3 regions of the Actinoplanes sp. NPDC023714 genome follow, and region 3 is predicted to be linked to each of the others. Evidence: predicted binding sites of a transcription regulator. Region 3 holds the regulator's gene; each other region holds the start of a gene.
The links. Region 3 encodes HrcA, which represses chaperone genes, less so after heat shock. Its sites were predicted from a motif close to GGTTNGCACNCTCNNNNNGAGNGTGCNAACC; they were not measured.
Positions count from the first base shown of each region.

Region 1: a site for HrcA is predicted at 7,730-7,760, ahead of groL (chaperonin GroEL). Genes of this name have one in related genera too.
Region 2: a site for HrcA is predicted at 1,886-1,916, ahead of groES (co-chaperone GroES). Genes of this name have one in related genera too.

Region 1 covers NZ_JBFAAR010000001.1:1,383-11,728, reverse strand. The annotation lists gene AB0G10_RS00035 (Ig-like domain-containing protein) at 1-822, shown strand, start outside; gene AB0G10_RS00030 (Ig-like domain-containing protein) at 898-5,637, shown strand; gene groL (chaperonin GroEL) at 5,916-7,538, opposite strand; gene AB0G10_RS00020 (GNAT family N-acetyltransferase) at 7,903-8,415, shown strand; gene AB0G10_RS00015 (hypothetical protein) at 8,415-8,855, shown strand; gene thrC (threonine synthase) at 9,078-10,346, opposite strand, start outside.
Region 2 covers NZ_JBFAAR010000008.1:225,502-235,847, reverse strand. The annotation lists gene ybaK (Cys-tRNA(Pro) deacylase) at 145-627, opposite strand; gene AB0G10_RS31145 (methyltransferase domain-containing protein) at 637-1,815, opposite strand; gene groES (co-chaperone GroES) at 2,040-2,354, shown strand; gene groL (chaperonin GroEL) at 2,427-4,076, shown strand; gene AB0G10_RS31130 (ABC transporter ATP-binding protein) at 4,087-5,880, opposite strand; gene AB0G10_RS31125 (ABC transporter ATP-binding protein) at 5,877-7,571, opposite strand; gene AB0G10_RS31120 (hypothetical protein) at 7,614-7,868, opposite strand; gene tsaD (tRNA (adenosine(37)-N6)-threonylcarbamoyltransferase complex transferase subunit TsaD) at 7,878-8,930, opposite strand; gene rimI (ribosomal protein S18-alanine N-acetyltransferase) at 8,923-9,360, opposite strand; gene tsaB (tRNA (adenosine(37)-N6)-threonylcarbamoyltransferase complex dimerization subunit type 1 TsaB) at 9,360-10,019, opposite strand; gene ung (uracil-DNA glycosylase) at 10,028-10,346, opposite strand, start outside.
Region 3 covers NZ_JBFAAR010000014.1:146,376-156,721, forward strand. The annotation lists gene AB0G10_RS39770 (HIT domain-containing protein) at 1-93, opposite strand, end outside; gene AB0G10_RS39775 (glycoside hydrolase family 3 C-terminal domain-containing protein) at 163-2,529, shown strand; gene AB0G10_RS39780 (16S rRNA (uracil(1498)-N(3))-methyltransferase) at 2,515-3,243, opposite strand; gene dnaJ (molecular chaperone DnaJ) at 3,437-4,573, opposite strand; gene hrcA (heat-inducible transcriptional repressor HrcA) at 4,608-5,630, opposite strand; gene AB0G10_RS39795 (DUF4870 domain-containing protein) at 5,771-6,271, shown strand; gene hemW (radical SAM family heme chaperone HemW) at 6,264-7,463, opposite strand; gene AB0G10_RS39805 (enoyl-CoA hydratase-related protein) at 7,490-8,236, shown strand; gene AB0G10_RS39810 (hypothetical protein) at 8,331-9,131, shown strand; gene AB0G10_RS39815 (PAS domain S-box protein) at 9,245-10,346, shown strand, end outside.

The sequences.
Region 1 (10,346 bases), on a different contig from region 3:
ACGATCCCGGTGACCGCTAACGACACCGATCCGGAGTCGGACGCCCTGACCGTGGTCTCGGTGTCCACGCCCGCGCACGGCGCCGCGGCGATCGACGGCCCCGGGACCGTCCGCTATGCGCCGCATCCGTCCTTCGCCGGGACCGAGCTTTTCGCGTACGTCGTCCGTGACAGCGCCGGAAACACCGCGACCGGCTCGATATCCGTGCTGGTGGCGCCCGTCCCGCCGATCGTGGTCCCACCGCCGCCGGCGGTCACCACTCCCCCGGCTCCGGCCTCGCCCACCGTCTCGCCCACGCCCTCGCGCCCGGCCTCTCCGACGGCCTCGCCCACGGTCTCGCCCACCTTTTCTGCGACGGCCTCGCCCACCCTTTCGCCCACTCTTTCGCCCACGGTCTCGCCCACCCGCAGCGCCGCCCCGCCCGTCGTCCCGGACCGGGCCGCGATCACCAAGCCCGGCGAGCGCGTCGCGGTCCCGCTGCCCCGCACCGATCACCAGGGCCGCCCGGTCACCGTGACCGCGGTCGGCACGCCACAGCACGGCACGGCCGTCCTCAACGCCGACGGGACGGTGACCTACACGCCCGATCCGGGGTTCACCGGCACCGACACCTTCACCTACACGGTGGTGGACGCCAACGGGAACGTGGCCCGGGCGACCGTCGTCATCAGGGTGGGCGACGAGCAGTCGCCGGGCCCCGCGGAGGGTTCGCCCCTACCGGCCACCGGCACGGGCGCGGCCGCCGTGGCCCGGTTCGGCGCGGCGGTCGTGCTGGCCGGTGCGGGTCTCTACCTCGCCTTCCGGCCGCGAAGCCGCTCCTGAGACGCTCCGGATTTGCAACCGATCCGCACCTGAGAGCGGTCACCCCGGCACCTCCGGGCCCATAACCTCCGACTGGTGACGTACCGTTTCGCGGCTTTTCTGACGGCTGTCGCGCTCCTGGCCCTGACCGGTGTGGCCGTGACGACCAGGGAGGCCAGCGCCGCGATCACCGATCCGTTCGTGCAGCAGTTCGGGATCAACGCCAACGGTGCGGTCATGTTGCGCGGCAACGCCAACCTGCGCTGCCCGGCGGCCGCGACCGGCTGCACCGCGGGCCAGGGTGGGAGCGCGACGACCGGCCAGAACGAGTCGCTGAACAACAACGGCTACGACATGGCGCACAACAACACCGACAGCGACCCGGTCACCTTCAACCACAGCGCCGCGACGGTCACCCTGCCGGCCGGCAGCACGGTGCTCTACGCCGCCCTGTACTGGAGCGCCGACACCAAGGCGGGCACCAACGGGACGGCGGCCACCACCCCCGCCGACAAGGGCAAGGTGCTGTTCCGGACGCCGGCCGGGGGCGGCTGGACCACGATCACCCGGGATCGGATCTACGCGCCCACGTCGCTGACGGCGTACCAGGCCGTCGCCGACGTGACATCGCTGGTCTCCGGCGGGCGCAGCGGCACCTACGAGGTGGCGAACATCCAGTCCGGCACCGGGCGGGACAGGTACGCCGGCTGGGCGCTGGCGATCGCCTACCACGACGACGGCCAGCCGATGCGCAGCCTGCGGATCTACGACGGCTTCGGCGTGGTCAGCAGTGCCTCCACGTCGCTGACCATCGACATCGCCGGCTTCCAGACCCGGCAGAGCGGCGCCGTGGACACCGACATCGGCACCGTGGTCTACGAGGGCGACCTGGGCAAGACCGGCGACACCCTCAAGCTCGACACGAACGCGATGGGCGACACGCTGAACCCGGCGAACAACTTCTTCAACAGCACCGTCAGCGAGGCCGACACCGCGGTCGCCGGGCGCGACCCGGCCTGGTCGAACCTCATGGGCGTCGACATCGACCAGTACAACGCGAACGGCAGGCTCGCCAACGGCGCCACCTCGGCCTCGCTGACCCTGACCACGAACGCCGGCGGCGAGACGTTCTATCCGGGCGTCGTCACGTTCACCACCACCCTGTACGCCCCGAAACTGGTCACCGTGATCACCCCGACCGACATGAACGGCGGGGACGTGCTGCCCGGCGACGAGATCGAGTACCGGATCCTGGTCCGCAACGACGGCACCGACACGGCGGGCAACTCCACGCTGATCGACGCCATCCCGACCGGGACGACCTTCGTACCCGGCTCGATCGCGGTCGCCGGCGTGGCGAGCGACGACTCCCCGTACGCGGGCGGGAAGGTGACGTTCGGTCTCGGCACCCTCGCCTACGGGCAGAGCACGTACGTCACCTACCGGGTCCGGGTGAACGACAGCACCCGGCCGGGCGCCGACATCGTCAACGTGCCGAACACCAGCTACCAGGGCAGCACGAGCCCGCTCGTGCTCACCGGGATCGGTGACGCGGACACCCGGACCGTCCGGCAGCCGGACACCGACCTGCGAGCCGCCGTCACCGTGTCGCCGTCCGTCGTGCAGCGGGCCGTCGCGTCGAACCCGGTCAACTACACGATCGGCGTCACCAACCGCGGCCCGAACATGGAACCCGAGCCGACCGCCGTGCTGGACCTGCCGGCCGGGGTCACCCCGTCGGTCACCCAGCCGGCCGGCTGCTCGGCGTCCGGGCAGCGGATCACCTGCACGCTCGGCGCGCTGGCGAGCGGATCCACCGGCACGGTGACCGTGCCGGCCGTGGCGGACGGCAGCGCGGCCACCACGGCCACCGCCACCCTCACCGTCTCCGGGATCGGCGCCGACCCGGCCCCGGCCGACAACACCGCCACCGCGGACCTGCGGGTGAACGCCGCGCCGCAGCCCCAGCCGGAGACCGCCGGCGCGGACGGCGGCACCCCGGTCACCATCCCGGTACGCGCCAACGACACCGACCCGGACGACGCCACGAACACCCTCACCGTGTCGGTGACCACCGCGCCGCTGCACGGGTGGACCGTTGTCAACGCCGACCAGACGGTCACCTACACCCCGGAACCGGGCTGGCGCGGGACGGACACCTTCACGTACACGCTCACCGACCCGCAGCTCGGCACCGGCACCGCCACCGTCACGGTGACCACCGGGAACACCCCGCCGGCCGCCGTCGACGACCAGATCGCCACGGCGCGCGGCCGGCCGGTCACGGTCCCGGTGCTCGCCAACGACACCGACGCGAACGGCGACACCCGCACGCTGCTCTCGGTGACCCAGCCGGCGCCCGGCACCGGCACGGTCACGATCAGCGGAGACGACGTGAACTACACCCCGCCGTCCTCGTCGTACCAGGGCGCGGCCGTGTTCACGTACACGATCTCGGACGGCAACGGCGGCACCGCGACCGGCAACGTCCGGGTCGACGTGGGCAACACCGTCCCGGTCGCGGCCGACGACACCGGCGTCACCGGATACCTCGGCACCGTGACCGTGCCGGTGCTCGCCAACGACACCGATCCGGACGGCGACACCCTCTCGGTGCTGTCGGTGACCCAGCCGGCGGGCGGCACCGGCACGGTCGTGATCGACGGCACCGGGGTCCGGTACACCGCGCCGGCCGGGTTCTCCGGCGACGCGACGTTCTCGTACACCGTCTCGGACGGCAACGGCGGCACCGCGACCGCGCAGGTGGTGGTCACCGTCGCGAACGCGCCGCCGGTCGCCGTGGACAAGACCGCGACCACGGCGTACGGCACCCCGGTGACGGTGGACGCGGTGGCCGGCTCCAGCGACCCGAACGGCGATCCGCGCAGCGTGCTGTCGACCACGGCGGCCGGCAACGGCTCGGTGGTCCGCAACGCCGACGGCACGGTCACCTACACCCCGAACATGAGGTTCTCCGGCGTCGACCAGTTCGACTACACGCTCGCCGACGGCCGGGGCGGGACCGCGACCGCCCGGATCACGGTGACCGTCGCGAACGGGGTGCCGGTCGCCCGCGACGACACGGTCACGGCCACCTCGAACGCGCCCGTGACGATCGACGTACGGGCCAACGACACCGACCCGAACGACGACCCGCTCACCGTCACCGTCGACACCCCGCCGGCGCACGGCACGGCGAGGGTGGTCGGCGGCCGGGTCGTCTACACGCCGGCGGCCGGCTACCACGGCCCCGACTCGTTCCACTACACGGTCAGCGACGGCAGGGGCGGCAGCGCCGGCGCGACGGCCACGATCACCGTGCTGAACGTGGCGCCGGTGGCCCGCGCCGACTCGGTCGCCACCGACTCGGCCACCGCCGTGACCATCCCGGTCCTGGACAACGACACCGACCCGAACGGCGACGCCCTGAGCGTCTCGGCGACCACCGCCCCGGCCCACGGCACGGTGGTCCGCACCGCCGCCGGGACGCTCGTCTACACCCCGGCGCCCGGGTTCGTCGGCATCGACGCGTTCACGTACACCGTGGTCGACCCGGCCGGGCTCTCCGACACCACCACGGTCACCGTGACGGTGCACAACGCCCCGCCGATCGCCGTCGACGACCGGTTCCCGGTCGAGCCGGGCCGGGCGACCACCCTGCCGGTGCTGGCGAACGACATCGACCCGAACACCGGCCAGACGCTGACCGTGGTCTCGGTGGGCCGGGCCGGCAAGGGCACGGTCCGGCTGACCGGCGGCACGGTGGTCTACACCCCGGAGAAGGGGGCGACCGGCACCGACACGTTCACCTACGTGATCACCGACGACCGCGGCGAGACCGACGAGGCGACAGTGACCGTGGTGATCGACGAGCTGCCGTCGGCGTCGCCGGACACCGCCTCCACCACCTCGGGCAAGGCCGTCGACATCGACGTCACCGCCAACGACACCGATCCGGAGGGCGGCGCGCTCACCGTCGTCTCGGCCGGGAAGCCGGCGCACGGCACGGCCCGGGTGGTCGGCGGCCGGGTCCGCTACACGCCGAAAACCGGGTTCACCGGCAGGGACGCCTTCAGCTACACCGTGAAGGACGCGGCCGGCCACTCCGTCACGTCGACGGTCACGGTCACCGTGACGCCCGCGCCGGTGCTGCCCGCCGCCCCGGACAAGGCCGTCCGCGGCGAGCCGGGCAAGCCGCTCCTCATCACGATGCCGAGCACCGACAGGAGCGGCCACCAGATCAAGATCAAATCCATCGGTACGCCGGAGAACGGCACCGCCCGGCTGAACAGCGACGGCACCGTCACCTACACGCCGAAGGCCGGTTTCCGGGGCACCGACACGTTCACCTACGACGCCGTCGACGCCTCCGGCACCGTGCTGCACGGCACCATCACGGTGACGGTGGCCGGCGCCAACCGCCCGCCGACAGCCACGAACGACCGCTACGCCACCTCGGCCGGCAAACCCATCTCGATCGAGCCGGCCGCCGACGACAGCGATCCCGACGCCGACCACCTCACCCTGGTGCGCGTAGGCAAGGCCGGCCACGGCACCGCCGTGATCGACGGCAACGGCCACGTCACCTACGCCCCGGACGACGGCTTCACCGGAACCGACACCTTCACCTACACGGTCGGCGACGGCCACGGAGGAACCGCCACCGCCACAGTGACCGTCACGGTGAGCGACCACCTGGCCCGAACCGGCGCCGACATCTCCTCGGTCCTCAATACCGGAGTGGCGATCCTGCTCCTAGGAGGCGTCCTCTACACGGCAACCCTCCACAGCGCCACCACCCCAGGCCGCCACCGCCCAGGCCGCCACAAGGCCTAACCCCCACCCACCCCTCGCCCCTCGCCCCTCGCCCCTCGCCCCTCGCCCGATCTTGTGACTCTCTGCGGACCCGGTCCTGCACAGAATCACAAGATCGGGCCTCACCCGCCCTGCCCCGCCCCGCCCCCGCTTCGCCCGATCTTGTGACTTCCTGCGGGAACGGTCCTGCAGAGAGTCACAAGATCGGGCAGGGGGGCAGCGGCAGCGGCAGCAGAGAACCAGGGCCGGACGCGAAAAGGGCGGCCCGCCGAAGCGGACCGCCCTTTTTACGACTGGACTCAGAAGTCCATGTCACCGCCGCCCGGGGCGCCGGCCGGAGCCGGGTTCTTCTCGGGCTTGTCGGCCACGACGGCCTCGGTGGTGAGGAACAGCGCGGCGATCGACGCGGCGTTCTGCAGCGCCGAGCGGGTGACCTTGGCCGGGTCGATGATGCCCGCGGCCAGCAGGTCGACGTACTCGCCGGTCGCGGCGTTCAGGCCGTGACCCGCCTCGATGTTGCGGACCTTCTCCACCACGACGCCGCCCTCGAGGCCGGCGTTCACGGCGATCTGACGCAGCGGGGCGTCGAGCGCGACCTTGACGATCTGCGCACCGGTCGCCTCGTCGCCGGCCAGGTCCAGCTTGTCGAACGCGGTCTTGCCGGCCTGGACCAGCGCGACGCCACCACCGGGGACGATGCCCTCCTCGACGGCCGCCTTCGCGTTGCGAACGGCGTCCTCGATGCGGTGCTTGCGCTCCTTCAGCTCGACCTCGGTGGCCGCGCCGACCTTGATGACCGCAACGCCGCCGGCCAGCTTGGCCAGGCGCTCCTGCAGCTTCTCACGGTCGTAGTCGGAGTCCGAGCGCTCGATCTCGGCGCGGATCTGGTTGACCCGGCCCTGGATCTGCTCGGCGTTGCCGGCACCGTCGACGATGGTGGTCTCGTCCTTGGTGATGACGACCTTGCGGGCCTGGCCCAGCAGGGTCAGGTCGGCGGCGTCGAGCTTGAGGCCGACCTCTTCGCTGATGACGGCGCCACCGGTCAGGATGGCGATGTCCTCCAGCATGGCCTTGCGGCGGTCACCGAAGCCGGGGGCCTTGACGGCGACCGACTTGAAGGTGCCACGGACCTTGTTGACGACGAGGGTGGCCAGGGCCTCGCCCTCGACGTCCTCGGCGATGATGATCAGCGGCTTGCCGGACTGCATGACCTTCTCGAGGACGGGCAGCAGGTCCTTGACCGCGGAGATCTTGGAGTTCGCGATGAGGATGTAGGGGTCGTCGAAGACGGCCTCCATGCGCTCGGCGTCGGTCATGAAGTACGCCGAGATGTAGCCCTTGTCGAAGCGCATACCCTCGGTGAGCTCGAGCTCGAGGCCGAAGGTGTTGCTCTCCTCGACGGTGATGACGCCTTCCTTGCCGACCTTGTCCATGGCCTCGGCGATGATCTCGCCGACCGTGGAGTCACCGGCGGAGATGGAGGCGGTGGAGGCGATCTGCTCCTTGGTCTCCACGTCCTTGGCGAGCTGCTGCAGGCCCTCGGAGACGCTGGCGACAGCAGCCTCGATGCCCCGCTTCAGCGCCATCGGGTTGGCACCGGCGGCGACGTTGCGGAGGCCCTCGCGGACCAGCGCCTGGGCGAGGACGGTCGCGGTCGTCGTGCCGTCACCGGCGACGTCGTCCGTCTTCTTCGCGACCTCCTTGACCAGCTCGGCGCCGATCTTCTCGTACGAGTCCTCGAGCTCGATCTCCTTGGCGATGGATACACCATCGTTGGTGATCGTGGGGGCGCCCCACTTCTTCTCGAGGACGACGTTGCGGCCCTTGGGGCCGAGCGTCACCTTGACGGCGTCGGCAAGCTGGTTCATGCCGCGCTCGAGGCCCCGACGAGCCTCCTCGTCGAATGCGATGATCTTGGCCATACGGCGTTGTCCTCCCGGACATCCGCGGTGCCGGGCCTCGTCGGCCCCGCTCTCCGCACGTTGAGGAACGTCTGTGGACGTCACCACCTGGCGATGTGACGTCCTCAGGCCGAGCCGGATAGCCCGCGACGACCGGTTTCGTGTCGCAGCGCCGATGGCAGCGCGGCGACCGGAACCCCACCGTCCCGACCTGCTGGCACTCACTAGCCGCGAGTGCCAATCACTTGTTTAGCACTCCCCGGTGGCGAGTGCAAGAAACCCCATCTTCCCGCGAAACCCTCGAACGGGCCCGGCATTCTCGTAAGGATCTTGAAAGCGCTGGTCAGGGTTGCCGGACCGCCCGGAGGGCTGTAGTGAGGACGTCATGGAGAACTGGACCGTACGCCGGGTCACACCAGAGGATGCGGGCCGGATGCGTGCGCTGCGCCTGGAGATGCTGGCCGACAGCCCGCTCGCGTTCCTGGAGACCCTGGCGCAGGCGGCGGCCCGGCCGCACGAGAGCTACCGGCAACGGATCCGGCAGTCGTCGACCGGCAACGAGACGGCCCAGTTCATCGCCGGGCCGGTTGACGGCGGGAATCCCCTGATCGGGCACGCCGGCGGGACGGTGCTGCCGGACGAGCCGGGCTGCACCGTCGTCTTCGCGGTCTACCTGACTCCGGCGCACCGGGGCGGCAAGGTCCTCGCCCGGCTCGTCGACGCGGTGGCCGACTGGTCCCTCGCGGCCGGCCGGGACGAGCTGATGCTGGAGGTGGTGGTCGGCAACGGGCGGGCCGTCCGGGCGTACGAGAAGCTGGGGTTCGCGGACACCGGGGTGCGCCTGCCGCACCCGACCGTCCCGCAGCTGACCGAGCTGCAGATGCGCCGGCGGATCTGATGAAGCCGCGGACCCGCTCGATCCTCACCGCCGTGAACGGCACCACGGCGGCGGGCCTGCTCATCGCGAAGGCGACCGGTGCGCGGCTCACGAAGGGCCCGGACGGCATCTACATCGCCGAGGGCTACCGCTTCGCCAAGCCGCCGGCGTCCTGCTTCACGGTCGGCTCGGTGATCATCACGAAGCGGACCGCGGAGTGGCTGCTGGACGAGCGCCGGGCCCGGCTGCTCAAGCACGAGAGCCACCACGCGAGCCAGTACGCCGTGCTCGGCCCGCTCTTCTGGCCCGCGTACTGGATCGCCTGCGGCTGGTCGATCACGCTGACGAAGTCGTACGGTGTCCGCAATTTCTTTGAAAAGAGGGCCGGACTGGGTGACGGGAACTATCCCGAGGTCCTGCCCCTGAGGCCGTGGGTGCAGCGCCTGCTGCGGAGAGCGTGAGGATTTGGTCGGGAGGACGGACGCACAGCGCCTCCGGCACGAAGCCATATGGGTCAGCGCTGGATCGTTGGGTCCCTCGGAGATTGTCGCCAATGTCCAGGTGAGGGGCCTCGTACGGCGTCGCGTCCTCCCGCAGAGAGCATCCTGCCCATCCGGAGATCGGATCGCAAGTCCTCAGGAGGGGTATTTCTCGACAACCGGCAGAGAACCGGTCACGGAGAGTTATCCGAGCAGGCCGGCCTCGCGCGCGCCCTTGAGCGACGGCTTGATCGTGTGGGTCGGTCCAACCTGGCCGGAGATCGCGTCCAGAGTCTTCAGACCCTCACCCGTGTTGTAGACGACGGTCTCCTTCGCCGGGTCCAGCCTGCCGCTCTCGACCAGCTTCTTCAGCACGGCCACGGTGGTGCCGCCGGCCGTCTCGGCGAAGACGCCGGTGGTCTCGGCGAGCAGGCGGATGCCCGCGCGGATCTCGTCGTCGTCGGCGTAGTCCATCCAGCCGCCGGTCCGCTTCACGGCCTCGATCGCGTACGGCCCGGCCGCCGGGTCGCCGATGTTCAGCGACTTCGCGATGCCGGTCGGCTTCACCGGGGTGATCACGTCGGTGTCCGCGTGCAGCGCCGTCGCGATCGGGTTGCACCCGGCCGACTGCGCGCCGAAGACGGTCCAGCCGCCCTCCGGCGCTTCGACCAGTCCGATCTCGACGAGCTCGGTGAACGCCTTGTCGATCTTGGTGAGCAGCTCGCCGGACGCCATCGGGATGACGACCTGCGCCGGGATGCGCCAGCCCAGCTGCTCGGCCACCTCGTACCCCAGGGTCTTGGAGCCCTCGGCGTAGAACGGCCGGACGTTCACGTTGACGAACGCGGTGTCCTCGAACTCGTCGGTCTCGACCAGCTCGCTGCAGAGCCGGTTCACGTCGTCGTAGGAGCCCTCGATCGCGACCAGGTCACCGCCGTAGACGGCAGTCGTGACGACCTTGCCCTGCTCCAGGTCGGAGGGGATGAAGACGATGCTCGGCACGCCGGCGCGGGCCGCGTGCGCGGCGACCGAGTTCGCCAGGTTGCCGGTGGAGGCACAGGAGAAGCGGTTGAAGCCGAGCTCCTTCGCCGCGGTGAGCGCCACCGAGACGACCCGGTCCTTGAACGAGTGGGTCGGGTTCTGCGAGTCGTCCTTCACCCAGAGCGGCGCGGTCAGGCCGACCGCGGCGGCCAGGGCCGGCGCGCTCACGAGCGGGGTCAGGCCGGGGTCGAGGGTCACCCGGGTGGCCGGGTCCTGCCCGGCCGGCAGCAGCGCCGCGTAGCGCCAGATGTTCTGCGGACCCGCCTCGATCTCGGCCCGGGTCACCCGCGCGAGCGCCGCCTCGTCGTATGCGACCTCGAGCGGGCCGAAACACTCGTAACAGGCGTGCTGCGCGGCGAGCGGGTATTCGGCACCACAGGCGCGGCAGACGAGCCCGCGAGCGGGCGACGTGGTGGTGCTGCTGGGTGCGCT
Region 2 (10,346 bases), on a different contig from region 3:
ACACGGCGCGGTTACCAGCGGGTACCTCGGTGCGCGGAATACTCCCCGGGGGACACGCAGGGTGACGCTCGGTAGTTTCGAGCTACGGAGTTGGCGTATACCGGGAGAACGGACGTATCCGTACGGAAGCTAGGATGCCGCCGCTCAGCTCCGGATCGGGGCCACAATCGCGCTGGTCAGCCGGATGAGATCGGCCGGGGCGAGGGAGACCTGCAGCCCACGGCGGCCGGCCGAGACGTACATCAGGTCGAGAGCGGGAGCGGTGTCGTCGATCACGGTCGGCAGTCGCCGCCGCTGCCCGAGCGGGCTGATCCCGCCCCGCACGTAGCCGCTGCTGCGCTCGGCCGCGGCCCGGTCGGCGAGGGCCGCCCGCTTGCCCCCGGCCGCCTGGGCGAGCGCCTTCAGGTCGAGATCGCCGGTCACCGGCACGACGCCGACCACCAGCGCGCCGTCCACCTCGGCGATCAGCGTCTTGAACAGCCGGGCCGGCTCGACCCCGAGGAACGCGGCGACGAGAGCCCCGTAGTGGGGCGCGTCCGGCGACACCTCGTACGGATGAAGGGTGTGCGGAACCCGCTCGGAGGTCAGCAGGACGGTCGCGGGGGTGCCGGCCGCTTTCTTCGCCATGAGGGAAAGCTACTGGGTGATCAGCACGACCGGCGCGCCCGCCACCCGGGTCAGCACGATGCCGGCGCCGTTCGGGCCGGACAGGCGCAGGTCCTTGCGCAGCTGGTCGGGGACGAGCGCGGACCCCCGCTTGCGGATCTCCAGCCGCCCGATGCCCCGCTCCCGGAGCAGCGCCCGCAGCCGCTTCAGCGAGAACGGCAGCACGTCGGTCACCGCGAGCCGGCGCGCGAACGGCGTGTCCACCGGGTCGTCGGTGTGCACGTACGCGATCTCCGGGTCGCCCAGCCGGCCGCCGACCGTCGCGGCGAACTCGGCCACCAGGTGCGAGCGGACCACGGCCGGGTCCGGGTCGTAGAGGTAGGCGCCGACCGGCCCCACCGGCGCGGCCGCGGTCCCCGAGCCGGTCAGCCCGGCCTCCCCGGACCCGTCGGCGCCGAGCAGCGTCGCCCGCCGCGGCGCCCCGGCCAGCGGCCCGCACCAGAACGCCGCCTCGACCAGGTCGCCGCCGACGCTGACCCACTCCCCCTCGGCTCCCGGCGGCAGCAGGTCGTGGCCGATGCCGGGCGCCAGCTTCAGCACGGTCCGCGGCACCCGCTCCGGCAGCGCCGCGACGAAGTCCCACGGCGGCGAGTACGACTTCGGGTCGAACACCCGGCCCCGGCCGGCCTGGCGGCGCGCCGGGTCGGCGAAGACCGCGTCGAACGCCTCGACCCGGACCGACGTGGCGTCCGCGCACTCCACCGTGACCAGGCCGGTCAGCCCGAGCGCCTCGGCGTTGGCGGCGGCGACCGCGGCGGTGAGCGGATCGGCGTCGACGGCGTGCACCCGGATGCCCCGCCGGGCCGCGGCGAACGCGTCGGTGCCGAGCCCGCAGCCGAGATCGGCGACGGACCGCACGCCCGCGGCCGCCAGCCGGGCCGCCCGCCGCGCCGCGACCGGGGCCCGGGTGGCCTGCTCGAGGCCGGGCCGGGTGAAGAACATCCGGGCCGCGTCCGGCCCGAACTTCATCGCCGCCCGCCTGCGCAAACTAGCCTGGGTCAGAGCGGCCGCGGCGAGGTCCGCGCCGATGCCCCGGGCACGCACGGCCGAGGCGGCGGCGAGGGGCTCGGCGTCATCGAGCCCGGCCGCCACGGCCAGGGCTTCGGCTCCGGCGGGGGTTCGCAAGCGGGACAGCAACTCAGGGGTCACGACAGGCATTCTCCCTGGCGTGACAGGCTGGCACTCTGGTTGACGGAGTGCTAGTTCCGGAATAGTCTCCGGTTAGCACTCTCAACATGAGGGTGCCAGCCGCGCGGCCCGCCCGTGCGGTTAGGCACCAGGCGGACCGGCACCCGCGACGACGGCCCCGCCCGGTGGCATGAGGCATCAGACCGGCCTGGATCAAGGCCGGCGAAACCTGTACCCAGGAGGGTATGCCCGTGACTACCGCGACCAAGGTTGCGATCAAGCCGCTCGAGGACCGCATCGTGGTCCAGGCGAACGAGGCTGAGACCACGACCGCTTCCGGCATCGTGATCCCCGACACCGCCAAGGAGAAGCCGCAGGAGGGCACCGTCCTCGCTGTCGGCCCCGGCCGGATCGACGACAAGGGGAACCGGGTTCCGCTCGACGTCAAGGTCGGCGACGTGGTCCTCTACTCGAAGTACGGCGGCACCGAGGTCAAGTACGCCGGCGAGGAGTACCTGGTGCTCTCCGCCCGCGACGTCCTCGCGGTCATCGAGAAGTAAGACCTGACTGATTGCGCCAGCGCCCTGTTCCGATGACTCGGGGCAGGGCGCTGGTGCGTGAAGGGACCATAGATGGCGAAGATTCTCAGTTTCTCTGACGACGCCCGGCACCTGCTGGAGCACGGGGTCAACACGCTCGCCGACACGGTCAAGGTCACCCTCGGACCGCGCGGTCGTAACGTCGTCCTGGACAAGAAGTTCGGCGCTCCCACGATCACCAACGACGGCGTGACCATCGCCAAGGAGATCGAGCTCACCGACCCGTACGAGAACCTCGGCGCGCAGCTCGTCAAGGAGGTGGCGACGAAGACCAACGACGTCGCCGGCGACGGGACCACCACGGCGACCGTGCTCGCGCAGGCGCTGGTCCGCGAGGGCCTGCGCAATGTGACCGCGGGCGCCAACCCGATCGGCCTCAAGCGCGGCATGGACAAGGCCTCCGAGGCCGTGTCCAAGGCGCTGCTGGCCAAGGCCGTCGAGGTCGCCGACCACAAGGCGATCGCGAACGTGGCCACCATCTCGGCCCAGGACGCCACCATCGGCGAGCTGATCGCCGAGGCGATGGACCGGGTCGGCCGCGACGGTGTCATCACCGTCGAGGAGGGCTCGGCGCTTGCCACCGAGCTCGACGTGACCGAGGGCCTGCAGTTCGACAAGGGCTTCATCTCGCCGAACTTCGTGACCGACGCGGAGTCGCAGGAGGCCGTCCTCGAGGACGCGTACATCCTGCTGACCACGCAGAAGATCTCCAGCATCGAGGAGCTGCTCCCGCTGCTGGAGAAGGTGCTGCAGGCCGGCAAGCCGCTGCTCATCGTCGCCGAGGACGTCGAGGGCCAGGCCCTCTCCACCCTCGTGGTGAACGCGCTCCGCAAGACCATCAAGGTCGCCGCGGTGAAGGCGCCGGGCTTCGGTGACCGCCGCAAGGCGATCCTGCAGGACCTCGCGATCGCGACCGGTGGCGAGCTGATCGCCCCCGAGCTCGGCTACAAGCTCGACCAGGTCGGCATCGAGTCGCTGGGCAGCGCCCGGCGCATCGTCGTCGACAAGGAGAACACCACGATCGTCGACGGCGGCGGCAACAAGTCCGACGTCGCCGACCGGGTCGCCCAGATCCGCAAGGAGATCGAGGCGTCCGACTCCGACTGGGACCGGGAGAAGCTCCAGGAGCGTCTCGCGAAGCTCGGCGGCGGCATCGCGGTGATCAAGGTCGGCGCGGCCACCGAGGTCGAGATGAAGGAGCGCAAGCACCGCATCGAGGACGCCATCGCGGCGACCAAGGCGGCTGTCGAGGAGGGCACCGTCCCCGGTGGCGGCGCCGCGCTCGCCCAGGCGTCCAAGGAGCTCGACGGCGACCTCGGCCTGACCGGCGAGGAGGCGATCGGCGTCAGCATCGTCCGCAAGGCGCTGGTGGAGCCGCTGCGCTGGATCGCGCAGAACGCCGGCCACGACGGCTACGTCGTGGTGGGCAAGGTCGGCGAGCTGGGCTGGGGCCACGGCCTCAACGCGGCCACCGACGAGTACGTCGACCTGGCCGCGGCCGGCATCATCGACCCGGTGAAGGTGACCCGCAACGCGGTCTCCAACGCCGTCTCGATCGCCGGTCTGCTGCTGACCACCGAGAGCCTCGTGGTCGAGAGGCCGGCCGAGGCCGCTCCGGCCGCCGCCGGCGGTCACGGTCACAGCCACGGTGGCCACGGCCACCAGCACGGCCCGGGCTTCTGACCCGAACCGTTCAGCTGACATGGAAGGGCGCACCGGTGGTGCGCCCTTCCTGCATCTCCGGCTTCTCCGGGCCGCCCTGCCAGGACCGCCACAGGGCCGCGTACGAGCCGTCCGCCGCGAGCAGCTCGTCGTGCGAGCCGAGCTCGGTGATCAGCCCGTCCTCGACGACCGCGACCCGGTCGGCGTCGTGGGCCGAGAAGAGCCGGTGGGCGATCGCCACGACGGTCCGCCCGCGCACCACCGCGGCGAGGCTCCGTTCCAGGTCCCGGGCCGCCCGCGGGTCGAGCAGCGCGGTCGCCTCGTCGAGCACCAGGGTGTGCGGGTCGGCCAGGACGAGCCGGGCCAGCGCCACCTGCTGGGCCTGCGCCGGGGTGAGCGGCAGGCCGCCCGCCCCGACCGCGGTGGCGAGGCCGTCCGGCAGGCTGTCGGCCCAGCCCAGCGCGTGGACGGCGGCGAGGGCCGCCCGTACCTCGCCCTCCGGCACGCCCGGACGCACCAGCGCGACGTTCTCGCGCAGCGTGCCCATGAAGATGTGGTGCTCCTGGGTCACCAGCGCGACCTCGGCGCGCAGCCGTTCCGGCGGCAGCGCGGCGAGCGGCACCCCGCCCACCGTGACGCTGCCCGAGGTCGGCTGGTGCACGCCGGCGAGCAGCCGGCCCAGCGTCGACTTGCCGGCGCCGGAGACCCCGACCACGGCGAGCCGCTCCCCCGGCTCCAGGACCAGGTCGATGCCGTGCAGCACCTCCTGGTCGGCCCGGTAGGCGAACCGCACCCCCCGCAACTCGATCCGGCGCCCGTCCGGGCGGGCCGCTCCGACGGGTGGTGGCTGCTTCGCCGTGACGCCCAGCAGCCTGGCCAGGGAGGCGGCGCCGACCTCCAGCTCGTCGAGCCAGCCGGAGAGCCGGTCGAGCGGGTCGACGAGCTGCTGCACGTAGATCACCGCGGCCGTCAGCTGCCCCAGCGTCACGGCGTCCCGCAGGTAGAGCCAGCCGCCCGCGACCAGCGTCAACACCACCGGGAGGACGTAGCTCGACTCGATCACCGGCCACCAGACGGTCCTCAGGAAGAGCGTGTGCCGCTCGGCCTTCCAGGTCCGGTCCAGGTCCGCATCGGTACGGGCGATCCGCTGCCGCCCGCGGCGCAACGCCTCCACGGTCCGGGCGCCCTCGACCGTCTCGGTCAGCCCCTCGGTCACCTCGGAGTACGCCGCGTTCTGCTCCAGGTAGCCGGCCGGCGCCCGGCGCAGGTACCAGCGGGTGCCGGCCAGCAGGATCGGCATCCCGATCAGCAGCGGGATCGCGAAGAGCGGGCTCACCATCACGAGCGCGCCCACCACCAGGAACAGCGTGATCACCGCGATCATCGTCTCCGGCACGGCGAACCGCACGCACTTGGAGAGCGCGTCCACGTCCCGGGTGGCCCGGGTCAGCAGGTCGCCGCTGCCGGCCGCCTCCACGGTGGCGAGCGGCAGCGTCACGACCCGCGCGATGAACTCCTCACGCAGCCGGGCCAGCACCCGCTCGCCGAGCCGCGCCGAGGCCACGTGCGCGAACCGGGTCAGGACCGTCTGCAGCAGCACGAATCCGGCCAGCGCCAGGACGATCCGGTTCAGGTCGGCCATCGGCTCGTGATCCTCGATCGCCTCGACCAGGTCGCCGAGCAGGCGCGGGCCGGCGAGCGCGGCGAGCGCGGCGGCCACGTTGAGGCCGACCGCCGCCCGGAACATGCCGGGATGGCGGCGCAGCAGCTCGCGGGCGTACCGGCGGGCCTGGCCACGGCTCGCCACCGGCAGCGGGCGGGTCACGGCTCTTCCTCGCGCAGGACCATCCGGGCGTACCGGGGCGCGGTGCGGAGCAGGACGTGGTGCGGGCCCGCGGCGACGACGCGTCCACTCTCGACGTAGCAGACCCGGTCGGCCCGGCTCAGCAGCAGCGGGCTGGACGTGCAGATCACCGTGGTACGACCGGACCGCGCCGCCCGCAACCGGTCCGCGATCATCGCCTCGGTGTGCGCGTCGACGGCGTTCGTCGGCTCGACCAGGATCAGGATCTCCGGGTCGGCGACCAGTGCCCGGGCCAGCCGGAGCCGTTGCTGCTGGCCGCCGGAGAAGGACCGGCCGCGTTCGGCGACCACGGTGTCCACGCCGTCGGGCAGCGCGTCGACGACGCCGGTCGCGTCCGCCACCTCCAGCGCCTCCGGCAGGGTGCCCGCGCCGTACGGATCCAGATCGGACACCAGCGGGCCGGCGAACATCCGGGCCTCGTTGTCGGCCACCAGGATCCGCTCGCGCACCTCGGCCATCGACGCGCCGGCCAGCGGGACGCCGCCCATCGAGGCGCCGTCCGCGTAGCGGCCGAGACGGTCGGCGATCCGGGCCGCGTCGGAGGGGACGTCCGCCACGATCGCGGTCAACCGGCCGGCCGGGACGCGCACCCCCGACTCCGGGTCGTCCAAGTCGGCGAGGCGGGCGGCGGGCAGCGGCGCCGGCTCGCCCGGATCGGCCGGCTCACCGTCCACTTCGAGCATGGCGACCACCCGGCGGCTCGACACGTGCCCGCGGGTGATCCGGTCGACCGCGTCGGTGAGCTGCCGCAGCGGCGCCACCAGGAACGCCGCGTACGCGTAGAACGAGACCAGCTGGCCCACGGTGATCCGGCCGGCCCAGGCGGACCGCGCCCCCAGCCAGGTCAGCAGCACCAGGAACACCCCGGGCAGCAGCACCTGGGCCGCCTCGAGCAACGCCTCGACCCGCGCGGTCCGTACCCCCGCCGCTCTGAGCCTCTGCGACGCGGCGCGATAGCGCGCCGCCATGATCGGCTCCCCACCCACGCCGCGCAACACCCGCAGACCGGAGACCAGGTCGGCGGCCTGACCGGTCAGCTCGCCCTGCCGGCCGCGGTACTCGCGCTGACGCCGGTGCAGCGGGCCGATCAGCGCGCCCACCACGAGCATCATGATCGGCACGCCGATCAGCACGATCATGCCGAGCGGCACCGAGATGCGCAGCAGCAGCACCGTGATGATGGCGACCGCGAGCAGCGAGCCGATGCCGCGCGAGACGATGTCGACGGCGCCGCCGATGTGGCTGATGTCCGAGGTGCCGATCGCCACCACCTCGCCGGTGTCGAGCCGGCGCGGCAGGGTCGCGCCGAGCCGGTTGGCCTGGCGGACCACGACCTGGACGGTACGGAACGCGGCGCCCAGATAGTTCGAGACGGCGAACCGGTGCCGCATGATGCCGGTGATCACCTGGATCGTCCCGACGCCGAGCAGCAGGAGCGTCCAGCGGGCGAGGCCGGCGCCGTCCTTGCCGGCGGCGGCGTCGACGGCGCGGCCGACCATGGCGGGCGCCAGCGACTGGCACCCCATCCAGATGATCGCGAGAGTGGCCGCCGCAGCGACCGTCAGGCGGGAACGCCGGACCAACCAGAACAGATATCGGGCGGCGGACCGGGAGTCGGGCAGGCCGGGATCCGGCTCGGGCAATATATGCATCAGAGCCCGACGGTAAGGCCGGGCTGCGAGGTCTGCGACCGCTCAGCGATCGACGGGCGTGAAATCCCAGACGTGCGGAGTGCGTGCTACCAGGTTCTCCGGCGGAGTCGGCATGCCCTCCGGGGTGTTACGCCATTTGGTGATGACGACGATGCGTTGATCGGTGGACGAATAGACGTCACTCGACACATGTTGTGGCAGCACCTCCAGCGAGGGCACCGCCGTGTCACAGACCCAGCTCAGCAGCTCGTCGAAGCCGCTGCGCGAGGCCCGTACCTCCCACATCCGCGCGATCATGCTCGCTTCCTACCCCGTGACACTGACCTCGGTCAAACTCATCGCCGAGTCGGCCGGGAGGTCGAGACGACTGGGAGCGATCCCGGCCGCGACCAGGTGCGAGCCGAGGGCCGCCACCATCGCGCCGTTGTCGGTGCAGAGCGCCGGCCGCGGCACCCGCACGGCGATCCCGTGCTTCGCCGCCCGCTCCTCGGCCAGCAACCGCAGCCGCGAGTTCGCCGCCACGCCGCCGCCGATCACGAGCGTCTTCACGCCGTTGGTCCGGCAGGCGTCGATCGCCTTCGCGGTCAGCACGTCGCAGACCGCCTCCTGGAAGCTCGCCGAGACATCCGCGACCGGCACCGGCTCACCGGCCCGCTCCCTCGCCTCCACCCAGCGCGCCACCGCCGTCTTGAGACCCGAGAAGGAGAAGTCGAAACGGTGCTCGGCCTGGTCCTTCGGCGCGGTCAGGCCGCGCGGGAACGCGATCTTCCGCGGGTCGCCCTCGCGCGCTGTCCGGTCGATGATCGGGCCGCCCGGGAAGCCCAGGCCGAGCAGCCGGGCCACCTTGTCGAAGGCCTCGCCGGCCGCGTCGTCGATGGTCGCGCCGAGCGGCGTCACGCCGGCCGTCAGGTCGTCGACCAGCAGCAGCGAGGAGTGCCCGCCGGAGACCAGCATCGCGATCGCCGGCTCGGGCAGCGGGCCGTGCTCCAGGGTGTCCACCGCCACGTGCGCGGCCAGGTGGTTGACGCCGTAGATCGGCTTCTCGGCGGCGAGCGCGTAGCCCTTCGCGGCCGCCACGCCGACCAGCAGCGCGCCGGCCAGACCGGGACCGCTGGTCACCGCGATCGCGTCGACGTCGGCGAGGGTCACGCCGGCCTCGTCGAGCGCCCGCTGCATGGTCGGCACCAGCGCTTCGAGGTGGGCGCGGCTCGCCACCTCGGGCACCACGCCGCCGAACCGCGCATGCTGATCCACACTGGACGCCAGCGCGTCGGCGAGCAGGGTGTGCCCGCGCACGATGCCGACACCGGTCTCGTCGCAGGAGGTCTCGATCCCGAGGACCAGGGGTTCGTCACGCATCGCGCATCATCACCAGGGCGTCCGTGTTGCTGGGTTGGTAGTAGCCGCGCCGGATCCCGACCGGCTCGAAGTCGTAGCTCGCGTACAGCCGCTGCGCCGGCGCGTTGTCGACGGCCACCTCGAGCAGCGTCTTGCGCACCCCGCGGGCGGCCGCCTCGGCCAGCAGCGCCTCCAGCAACTGCCGGCCCACCCCGCGCCGCTGGGTGTCCCGCCGCACCGCGATGTTCTGCACCCAGGACTCCTCGGAGTCCACGACGGACAGACCCGCGTAGCCGAGCACCGTCTCGTCCTCGGTCGCCACGAGGTAGTAGTGGCCCTGGGCCAGCTCGTTCCAGAACATCGCGGCCGACCACTTCTCGGCGCCGAAGAGATCCTCCTCGACCGGCAGCACCTGACCGATGTGCCACCAGCGGAACCGCTCGATCAACATCAGGTCAGCACCGGCTTGCGCGCGCCCGGTTCGACGGCGTCGGGCCGGCGCAGATAGAGAGGCGTCAGCACTTCACTCTCCGCCCCGGCACGGATCCTGGTGGCGGCGAGCGCCACCAGGGCGGCGCCGGGTGGATAGAGGAGATGTTCCTCCACGGGTACGCCGAAAAGGTCCCCGTACTTGAGAGCACCCTCCCCCGCCGCCCGGGTCACGCCCTCGACGCCGACGTCGGCGGGTTTCGCCACCTCGGGGCCGCTCACCCGGTCACCGTCCTGATATGTCGCGAAGTACACCTCACGGCGCCGCGCGTCGGTGGCGATCAGCACGCGGCCCGGACCGGCCGCCCGGCCGAGGCCGTCGAGCGAGCACACACCGTACGTCGGGATGCCGAGCGCCTGCCCCATGCTCGCCGCCGTGGCGAGCCCGACCCGCAGGCCGGTGAACGGGCCCGGCCCCAGACCCGCCACGATCGCCGTGAGGTCGCGCGGGCGGTAACCCGCCTCGGCCAGCACCGCGGCGATCTCCGGGGCGAGTTTCTCCCCGTGCGCGCGGGGGTCGACGGTACGGCTTTCCGCGACGCCGAACAGGCCGTCGGCGGTCACCTCGACGAGCGCCGCCGTCGAGGCGGGTGTGGCGGTGTCCAGAGCGAGAACGAGCACACCTGACCTTACCCGGCGGCCCTCGGGTCCCAGTCGATCAGCGGGCGGCCGCCGTCGGCGAGGGCCTTGTTGGCGGCGCTGAACGGGCGGCTGCCGAGGAAGCCCGCCCGGTTGAGCGGGCTCGGGTGCCCGGCCTCGATGACGGCGTGGACCGGGTTCGTGACGAGGGCCGCCTTCTTCTTCGCGTAGCTGCCCCAGAGCAGGAAGACGACCCGCTCGTCACGCGCGTCGAGCGCCCGGATCGTGGCGTCGGTGAACGCCTCCCAGCCCCTGTTGCCGTGCGAGCCGGCCTTGCCCGCCCGGACGGTCAGGACCGCGTTGAGCAGC
Region 3 (10,346 bases):
GTCCCGGAACGCCAGGGTCGTCTCGGTGCGGTGCACGACGGTCGCCGGGATCTCGCCCGCGACGATGCGGCAGAAGAGGCAGCTGTTTTCCACCTGTCGGATCTTATGTGGTGAGCTGTGATCGATCACCGGATCCTTGTCGCCGCCCGTGGGAGCGCTCTCATGAATGAACTGTTGCAACAGCTCACGCTCGAGGAGAAGGTCTCCCTTCTCACCGGGCAGGACTTCTGGTCGCTCCCGGCGATCCCGCGCATCGGCCTCGCGTCGCTGGTCATGTCGGACGGGCCGGTCGGGGTCCGCGGCACCGGGTACGCCCCGGACGACCCCTCGATCGCCCTGCCCAGCCCCACGGCGCTCGCCGCCACCTGGGACGTCGCCCTCGCCGAGCGGGCCGGCCGGCTGCTCGGCCAGGAGTCCCGGCGCAAGGGCGTGCACGTGCTGCTCGGGCCGACCGTGAACCTGCACCGCACCCCGCTCGGCGGCCGGCACTTCGAGTGCTACTCCGAGGACCCGCTGCTCACCGGGGAGATCGCGGCCGGCTTCGTGGCCGGGGTGCAGAGCCACGGCGTCGGCACCACGGTGAAGCATCTCGTCGGGAACGACTTCGAGACCGAGCGGATGACCGTGGACGTCCGGATCCCGCCGCGCGCCCTGCGGGAGATCTACCTGGCCCCGTTCGAGCGGGTCGTGGCCGCCGGCGGGTGGGGCGTCATGAGCGCCTACAACGGCGTGAACGGCTCGCCGATGGCCTCCCACGGCGGCCTCCAGGACGAGGTGCTGAAGCGGGAGTGGGGCTTCGACGGCGTCGTCGTCTCGGACTGGCGGGCCGCCCGGGACACCGTGGCCGCGGCGACCGGCGGGCTCGACATCGCGATGCCGGCCATGGACAACCCGTGGGGCGCCAAGCTCGTCGAGGCGGTCCGGGCCGGCAAGGTGGCCGAGGAGCTGATCGACGACAAGGTGCTGCGGGTGCTGCGGCTGGCGGCGCGGACCGGCGCGCTCGACGGCCACCGGCTTCCCGACCCGCCGCTCGACGAGGACGGCACGGCGGTCGCCCACGAGGTGGCGGCCCGCTCCTTCGTGCTCGCGGCGAACGACGGCGTCCTGCCGCTGACCGGGAACGACCTCACCCGGGTCGCCGTGATCGGCGCGCTCGCCACCGACGCGCGGGTGCTCGGCGGCGGCAGCGCGCAGGTCACCCCGCCGCACGTGATCTCGCCGCTGGACGGCCTGCGCGCGGCACTGCCGGGCGTGGACGTGGCGTACGCGATCGGCGCCGACCCGCGCCCCTTCCTGCCCGCCGCCTCCGGGCCGTCCTGGGGTGCGTTCGAGCTCGACCTGGACGGCTACGACTTCACGGTCCCGACCGGAACCGTCCGCTGGATCGGCGATCTCCCCGGCGGCTGCGACGTCGCACGGGTCACCTCGATGACGCTGCGGACCACCCTCCACCCCGACATTTCCGGGCAGCATGTGCTGGCGATCTCCGGGTTCGGGTCGTTCGAGCTGACCGTCGGTGACGAGAAGCTCTACGAGGGCTCACTGCACCCGCCCGGCACCGGCCGCGCCGACCTCCTCCTGCACCCACGGGAGCAGCGCTTCGAGGTGACCCTCGAGGCCGGGGTGACGGTTCCGGTCGTGCTCCGGCAGACCTTCGAGCCCGGCATGGCCCACTCGGTCGCGACCACGCTCGGTCACCGCGCGCCCGGCCCCGACGACGAGGGCCTGATCGCCGAGGCGGTCGCCCTGGCGGCCCGCTCGGACGTGGCGGTCGTCGTGGTCGGCACCACCGAACAGGTCGAGTCGGAGGGCTTCGACCGAACCTCGCTGGCCCTCCCGGGACGCCAGGACGAGCTCGTCTCCCGGGTCGCCGCCGCGAACCCGCGCACCATCGTGGTCGTCAACGCCGGCTCCCCGGTGCTGCTGCCCTGGTCCGACGAGGCGGCCGCGGTGCTGCTCACCTGGTTCCCCGGCCAGGAGGCGGGCGCCGCCCTGGCCGACGTGCTCCTCGGCGTGTCCGAGCCGGGCGGGCGCCTGCCCACCACCTGGCCGCGGCGCGAGGAGGACTGCCCGGTCCTCGACGTGCGGGTCACCGACGGCGCGCTCACCTACGAGGAGGACATCTTCGTCGGCTACCGCGGGTGGTTGCGGTCCGGGGCGAGCCCCCTCTTCGCGTTCGGTCACGGTCTGGGTTACACCACCTTCGCGTACGAGGACCTGCAGGTAGCCGGCACCGGCGTACGGGTGACCGTCACCAACACGGGCGAGCGCCCCGGACGCGAGGTCGTGCAGATCTACCTGAGCTCCGCCGCGGACGCCGGCCGCCCACCGCTCTGGCTGGCCGGCTTCGCCTCGGTGACAGCCGTGCCGGGCGAGAAGGTGACCGTCGAGATCCCGCTCCCGGAACGGGCCTTCCAGATCTGGGACGAGAGCTGGCGGACGATTCCCGGCGACTACACGGTGACCGCCGCGCACGCCCTCGACGACCCGCGCCTCACGACCTCGCTGACCGTGTCACCAACGGCCTAGACGAACGGAGAGGACGGAGAGGGCCGCCACTCCGGCCGTCGAGGTGCGGAGGACGGCGTCGCCCAGCTTGACCGGGGTGGCGTCGGTGAACGCCGATAGCTCGGCGTCGCCGATGCCACCCTCCGGGCCCACCACCAGGACGATCTCGCCGTGGGAGGGCAGCGGGACCGTGGTCAGCCGCTCGGTGGCCTCCTCGTGCAGCACGAACGCGGCCTCGGCGCCGGCCAGGCGGGCCGCCACCTGTTTGGTGGAGCAGTCCGGGTCGCCGCCGATCAGCGGCAGCCAGGAGCGGCGCGCCTGTTTGGCCGCCTCGCGCGCGGTGGCCGCCCACTTGTCGCGGGCCTTGTGGCCGCGGTCGCCGCGCCACTGCGCCACCGAGCGGGAGGCGGCCCACGGGACGATCTCGTCGACGCCGGTCTCGGTCATCGCCTGGACGGCGAGTTCGCCGCGGTCGCCCTTGGCGATGCCCTGCACCACGACGAGGCGCGGGTCGGCGGCCGGCTCGGTGGTGCGTTCGCCGATCGCCAGGTCGACGCTGCCCCGGCCGACCGCGGTGACCTCGGCCCTCGCGGTGCCGCCCCGGCCGTCGGCGAGGATCAGCTCCTCGCCGGCCCGGAGCCGCTGCACGGTGGCGGCGTGGTGACCTTCCGGCCCGTCGAGCGTGAACGACGGGCCGGCGGGCAGGCTGTCGACGAGAAACAGGGGTGCGGACACCCGCTGCACGCTACCCGGGACTGATAGGAGAGGAGCGCAACCCCTCACTCAGGTCGCCGGGCGCGGGAGCGCAGCGACTCCGCGCCCGGCCCTCGGCGTGAGCGGCGGTCTGCACCCCATCCAACCGCCCCACCCGCCGCCCTGAAAAGGACTGAAGACTGCCTATCTGCGCTACGACATCTGCCTTTCGTCTTTAATGCCCGTTGAAAGCGTCCCGCATCCGGGAGAAGAAGCCGCCCTGCTTGGAGAGCTCGGCCACGTCCTCGCCGCGGGTCTTCGCGAAGTCGCGGAGCATGCGCTCCTGGTCGGCCGTGAGCTTCGTCGGCGTCTTCACGTCGAGGTGGACGAAGAGGTCGCCGCGGCCCTGGCCCCGCAGGTGCGGGACGCCCTTGGTGCGGATGCGCAGCGTGCTGGCGGGCTGGGTGCCGGCCTTGACCTCGATGTTCTCCTCGCCGTCGAGGGTCTTGATGGTCATCCGGGTGCCCAGCGCGGCGGCCGTCATCGGGAGCGTCACGCGGCAGTGCAGATCGTCGCCCTTGCGCGAGTAGACATCGTGCGGGCGCTCGTGGATCTCGACGTAGAGGTCGCCGGCCGTGCCGCCGCCGGGGCCGACCTCGCCCTGCTGCGCGAGACGGATGCGCATGCCGTCCTCGACACCCGCCGGGATCTTGACGGTGAGGGACCGCCGTGTCCTTATCCGGCCGTCGCCGGCGCAGGTCGGGCACGGGGTCGGGATGACCGTGCCGTGGCCCTGGCAGTTGGCGCAGGGGCGGGACGAGACGACCTGGCCGAGGAAGGTGCGCTGCACCGACTGGACCTCGCCGCGGCCGGAGCAGACCTCACAGGTGGCGAGGTGGGTGCCGGGCGCGGTGCCGGCGCCGGAGCACTGGGTGCAGAGGACCGCGGTGTCGACGGTGATCGGCGCCTCGACGCCGAAGGCGGTCTCGACCAGGTCGAGCTCGAGGCGGAGGATCGCGTCGGCGCCGGGACGGGTGCGCGGGCGCGGGCCACGGGAGCCGCCGCCGGCCGCCGTGCCGAAGAACGCGTCCATGATGTCCTGGAAACCGACGAAAGGTCCGGCTCCGCCGGGGCCGGGAGCGCCGCCGCCACCGGGGGCGAGCGGGTCACCGCCCAGGTCGACGATCTGACGCTTCTGGTCGTCCGAGAGAACCTCGTAGGCCGCGTTGATCTCTTTGAACTTCTCGTGCGCCTCGGGATCCGGGTTGACGTCGGGGTGGTACTGCCGAGCCAGTTTGCGGTAGGCGCGCTTGATCTCGTCGTCGGTGGCTTCCCGGCTCACGCCGAGAATTCCGTAGTAGTCCTTGGCCACGGGGTTTGGAGTCCTCAATGTCTGCGCGAATCCGTCAATTCTGTGCCAACAGGTCGCCAACGTACCGTGCCACTGCACGAACAGTAGCGATGGTGCCCGGGTAATCCATGCGGGTGGGTCCGAGAACACCGAGCCCACCAACGATCGTCGCACCTGGCCCGTAACCGCTGCTCACCACGGACGCGGACCGCAGGTTGTCGATCTCGTTCTCGTCGCCGATCCGGACCCGGGTGGTGCTCGGTTCCAGGTCGCCGATCAGCTTCAGGAGGATGACCTCCTCCTCGAGGGCTTCGAGGACGGGTCGTAGCGTGCCCTGGAAGTCCAGCACACCACCGCGGGTCAAATTGGCGGTACCGGCGAGGGCGAGGCGCTCCTCACTGCGCTCGACGAGGGTCTCGAGCAGGACCGAGGCGAGACAGGCCATGGTCGGGCGGCGCTCCGGCGCGGTCTCGTCGACGAGTTTCTGCACCAGAGACGGGGTGTCCGCGAGTTTCTGACCGGCCAGTTTCTCGTTCACCCGGCGGCGCATCTCCCACACGTCGTCGGGCGGGATCGGGCCGGGCATCTCGACGAGCCGCTGCTCGACCCGGCCGGTGTCGGTGATCATCACGAGGGTGAGCCGGGTCGTGGAGATCGGCACCAGCTCGAGATGGCGGACCGCGGACCGGGACAGGCTCGGGTACTGCACCACGGCGACCTGCCGGGTGAGCTGCGCGAGCAGCCGGACCGTGCGGTGCACGACGTCGTCCAGGTCGACGACGCCGATCATGAAGCGCTCGATCGCCCGCTTCTCGGCGGGGCTGAGCGGCTTGATCCGGGTGAGCCGGTCGACGAACAGCCGGTAACCCGCGTCGGTGGGGACCCGGCCGGCGCTGGTGTGCGGCTGCCGGATGTAGCCCTCCTCCTCGAGGACGGCCATGTCGTTGCGGACGGTGGCCGGGGACACGCCCAGCTGGTGCCGCTCGACGAGAGCCTTGCTGCCCACCGGCTCGCGGGTCTCGACGTAGTCCTGGACGATCGCCCGGAGCACCTCGAGCTTGCGGTCATCAAGACTCATATGACCCCTCCCCCTCGCGGCACTCGCTTGGCACTCCCGATGACAGAGTGCCAGTCTACGTCGCCCGGGGCGCTAACGCGATGATCGAAAGTAAGCAGGGTGGCCACGACCGGCTCGATCACCAGCCTTAGCGTGGACACATGACCGAACCTCCCCGTCCGCCCGAGGGTGGATACGACCCATACGGCCAGCAGCCCCCGCCCGGTTATCAGCCCCCGCCGGGATATCAGCCCCCGCCGGGATACCAACCCGGTTATCCCCCGCCGCCCGGCTATGGATACGGCCAGTACCAGGGTCCGTCCGGCGAGGACCGCACCTGGATCGTGCTGACCCACTTCATCAGCGCCCTGGTCGCGTTCCTGAGCAGCGGCACGCTCGGCTGGATCATGCCGCTCGTCACCCTGCTCTCCCAGGGCTCCCGGTCGCCGCAGGTGCGCGCCGAGGCGGTGCAGGCGCTGAACTTCCAGATCCTCTGGTCGATCCTGACCGTGGTGGGATACATCCTGGTCTGCGTGCTGATCGGCTGGATCGTGGTGCTCGCCACCTGGCTGATCGCCTGGATCGTGCCGCTGATCGCGGGCATCAAGGCCACCAACGGGCAGCCGTACCGCTACCCGATGAACGTATCGATGATCAAATAACGTCTCTGATCACCGCGTCGGCCAGAAGCCGGCCCCGCAGGGTCAGCGCCAGCCGCCCCTCCGCGTAGGCGCCCTCGTCGAGAAGCCCGTCGGCGAGGGCGCGTGCCGCGGCCGCCTCGTCGACCCGCTTCAGCGGGATGCCCTCGGCCAGCCGCACCCGGAGCATCACGTCCTCCATGTGACGGTCCTCCCCGGTGAGGATCTCCCGGGCCAGGCCGGGCGATTCGCCGGCGGCCAATCTGGCCGCGTACGAGGACGGATGCTTCACGTTCCACCAGCGCACCCCGCCGACGTGGCTGTGCGCCCCGGGACCCAGCCCCCACCAGTCGGCGCCCGTCCAATACAGCATGTTGTGCCGGCACTCCCCGCCCTTCTTCGCCCAGTTGGAGACCTCGTACCAGGCGAAGCCGGCGGCCGTGAGCCTCTCCTCGGCGGCCAGGTAGCGGTCGGCCGCGACGTCGTCCTCGGGGTAGGGCAGCTCGCCGCGGCGCATCCGGGTCGCCATCCGGGTGCCGTCCTCGACGATCAGGGCGTAGGCGCTGACGTGGTCGACCCCGGCGTCGATGACGGTCCGCAGCGAGCGGTCGAAGTCGTCCGGGGTCTCGCCCGGCGTGCCGTAGATCAGGTCGAGGTTGACGTGCTCGAAGCCGGCCTCCCGGGCCTCCAGGGCGGCCTGCGGCGCCCGGCCGGCGGTGTGCCTGCGGTCGAGGACGCGGAGGACGTTGTCGGCGGCGGACTGCATGCCGAGCGAGATCCGGGTGAAGCCGGCGGCCCGGAGCTTCCCGAGATAGGACAGATCCACCGATTCGGGATTCGCCTCCGTCGTCACCTCGGCGTCCGGCGCCAGGCCCCAGGTGCGGTCGACGCCCTCCAGGATCCGGGCCAGATCGTCGGCCGGCAGCAGCGTGGGCGTGCCGCCGCCGACGAAGACGGTGTCCACCTGCTTCGGCTGGATCACCTTCGCGGCCAGCGACAACTCGCTCAGCACGGTGCCGGCGTATTCGTCGCGGCCGGCCCCGCCGCCCAGCTCGGAGGCCGTGTACGTGTTGAAGTCGCAGTACCCGCAGCGGCTGGCACAGAAGGGAACGTGAACGTAGACGGCGAACCCGTTCGCACCCACCCGCTCGGTCGCTTCGCGGGGAAGTGAGCCGTCGGTGGGTACCGGTTCGCCGTCGGGGAGTGCGCCTGCCATCCGTCAAGCGTAGTTATCGTTCCGGCATGGATCCGGTCCGCACCCTGACTCTGGACAACCCCGCCAGCCGCAACGCGCTCTCCACCGCGGTGCTGCGCGGCATGCTCGGCGACCTGGCCGCGGCCGCCGCCGATCCGGCGTGCCGCCTCGTCGTCCTCACCCACACCGGCCCGGTCTTCTGCTCGGGCGTCGACCTGCGGGAGACCGCCGCGGCCCAGCCCGGCGACAAGTTGCCCGCCGAGTGGCTCGCCGACGTGCTCGCCGTGCTCTGGGAGTTCCCCAAGCCGGTGGTGGCGCGGATCGGCGGGCCGGCCCGCGCCGGCGGCCTCGGCCTGATCGGGGCGGCCGACATCGCGGTCTGCGGCCGCTCGGCCACGTTCGCCTTCACCGAGGTACGGCTCGGCGTGATCCCCGCGGTGATCAGCTCGACGGTGCTGCCCCGGCTCGCCCCGCGCGCCGCCGCCGAGCTCTATCTGACCGGCGACGTCTTCGGCGGCGAGCGGGCCGCGGAGATCGGCCTGGTGACGGCCGCCGTGCCGGACGAGGAGCTGGACGCCGCGGTGGAGAAGTTCTGCGCGTCGCTGCTGCGCGGCGGCCCGCTCGCGCTCGCCGGCACGAAACAGCTGCTCCGGCGTACGCGGAACGAGTCGATCCGTGCCGAACTGGCAGATCTGGCGGACCGCTCGGCCGGATACTTCAAGTCCGCGGAAGGTCGCGAGGGCGTCGCGGCGTCCCGCGAGAAGCGGGATCCGAATTGGGTGGGCGGTCGTTGATTAGTCTTGGCGTCCTTCGAACGAGGAGGTGTGGGTGCGTAAGAAGCCGATCGTGGGCGGGGTAGCCCTGCTGGCCCTCCTTGGCGCGCTCGGCGTGTTCGTGGTGCTGCGCTCGGTGGTGAGCAACATCAAGCTGCCGCAGCTGGGCCCGGAGTGCACGGTCAGCGCCGACGGTGAGGTGACCCTCGACTCGCAGCAGATGGCGAACGCCGCGACGATCACCGCGGTCGGCGTCCGGCGCGGGCTGCCCGAGCAGGCCGTCGTGGTGGCGCTCGCCACCGCCTTCCAGGAGTCGAAGCTGGAGAACCTGGACGACGGCGACCGGGACTCGGTCGGCCTCTTCCAGCAGCGCCCCAGCCAGGGCTGGGGCACCTTCGAGCAGATCAAGGACCCCCGGTACGCGGCGGGGAAGTTCTACTCGGCGCTGAAGAAGGTCAAGGGCTGGCAGGAGATGCGGGTCACCGACGCGGCGCAGAAGGTGCAGCGGTCGGCGTACCCCGAGGCGTACGAGAAGTGGGCCGACGAGTCGAAGGTGCTCGCCGCGGCGCTCACCGGCCGGGCCACCGGCGCGGTCGAGTGCCGGTACACCGGAACCCCCGCGATCCGCGGCGCCGAGGCGGCCACGGCCCTGCTCGCCAACCTGAAGCTGGACTGGGGCAAGAAGCTGCCGAACAAGGCGGCGGCCACCGACACGGCCGGCCTGACCGTGGACGTGCCGAGCGCCGACACCGGCTGGCGCTATGCCCACTGGCTCGTCTCGCACGCCTCGGTGAGCGGCCTCGAACGGGTACGTTTCGCCGACCTGGAATGGCACGCGCCCGAGGGGAAGTGGCAGCCGGTCACGGACGGCAGCGGGACGACCACGGCGCGAGTCGTCGCCGAGGTGTTCCGATGAGCGCGGGCGCAACTTTCGGTGACGGGACGTAATGTTTGGACGCCGAACATGCGGGTTGCGCTGCGTATACATCGACATGGACAGTCCGCAACCGCCCTGGTACTAAGTAGAGCGTGCTGAGGGCGATCGGTTGGATCCTGCTGGGCACGGGCAGCGTCGCCGCCATCCTCTACGGGGTGCACCGCAACCGCCCGGCCCAGCGCTCGCCGTGGCTGCTGCTCGCCGGGGCGGTGGCGGCGCTCTGCGTCGGCGACGTGCTCTACGAATACGAGCTGATGGACCTGGCCGAGGTGTTCTACCTCGCCATGTACCCGCTCGTGGTGATCAGCCTGCTGCGGTTCACCCGGGACGGCTCGCTGCTCGCCGACCGGGCCCGGCTCATCGACCTGCTCGCGTTCTCCTGCTCGACGCTGCTCGTCGTCTGGGCGTTCGTGATCGGCTCGTCGGGCCAGTTCGGCGCGGTCAGCGCGGCCGACGTGATCGGCGGCCTGCTGCTGGTCGGCGTGGCGATCCGGCTGATCGTCGCGGACCGGCGCAACGTCGCTGCGTACCTGCTGCTCACCGGTTCGCTCGGCCTGCTCGCCGGGGACGTCTTCTACCCGCTCACCGGGGGCTCCCCGGTCGCCGAGTCGGCGTTCGTGGTGCTCTACCTGGGCTGGGGGCTGTCCGCCCTGCACCCCTCGATGGTCCGGCTCACCGAGCCCCGGCCCCCCGAGCCCACCCCGTTCCGCCTGCACTGGACGCTGCTGCTCGCCGCGTCCGCCGCCACTCCCCCGGCCGTGCTGCTCATCGAGGCGCTCTCCGGGGAGGTCCGGGACGGCGTGGTGATCGCCGTGACCGGCGCGGTCACGCTGCTGCTCTGCATCACCCGGCTGGCCGACGCGATCCGGCAGCACAGCGCCGCGCTCAGCCGCGAGCGAGGGCTGCGCACCGCCAACACCGCCCTGGTGGCGGCCGCCGACCTGCCGGCCGTCGACACGGCCGTGCGCACCGCGATCGCCCGGCTGCTGCCACCCGGCACGGTACGCCGGATCGTGCTCGCCACCGACGACGGCAAGCTGGCCGCCGCGTCGGTGCCGCCCGCGCCCGCCGGCGCCGGATCACGCAGCTGGTTCGCCCCGGCCGACGACCGCGACGAATGCGTCCTGGTCTGCCCGCTGCGGCTGGAACCGCTCGCGGTGGCCCGGCCCAGCGGCGGCGCGCTCATCCTCACCG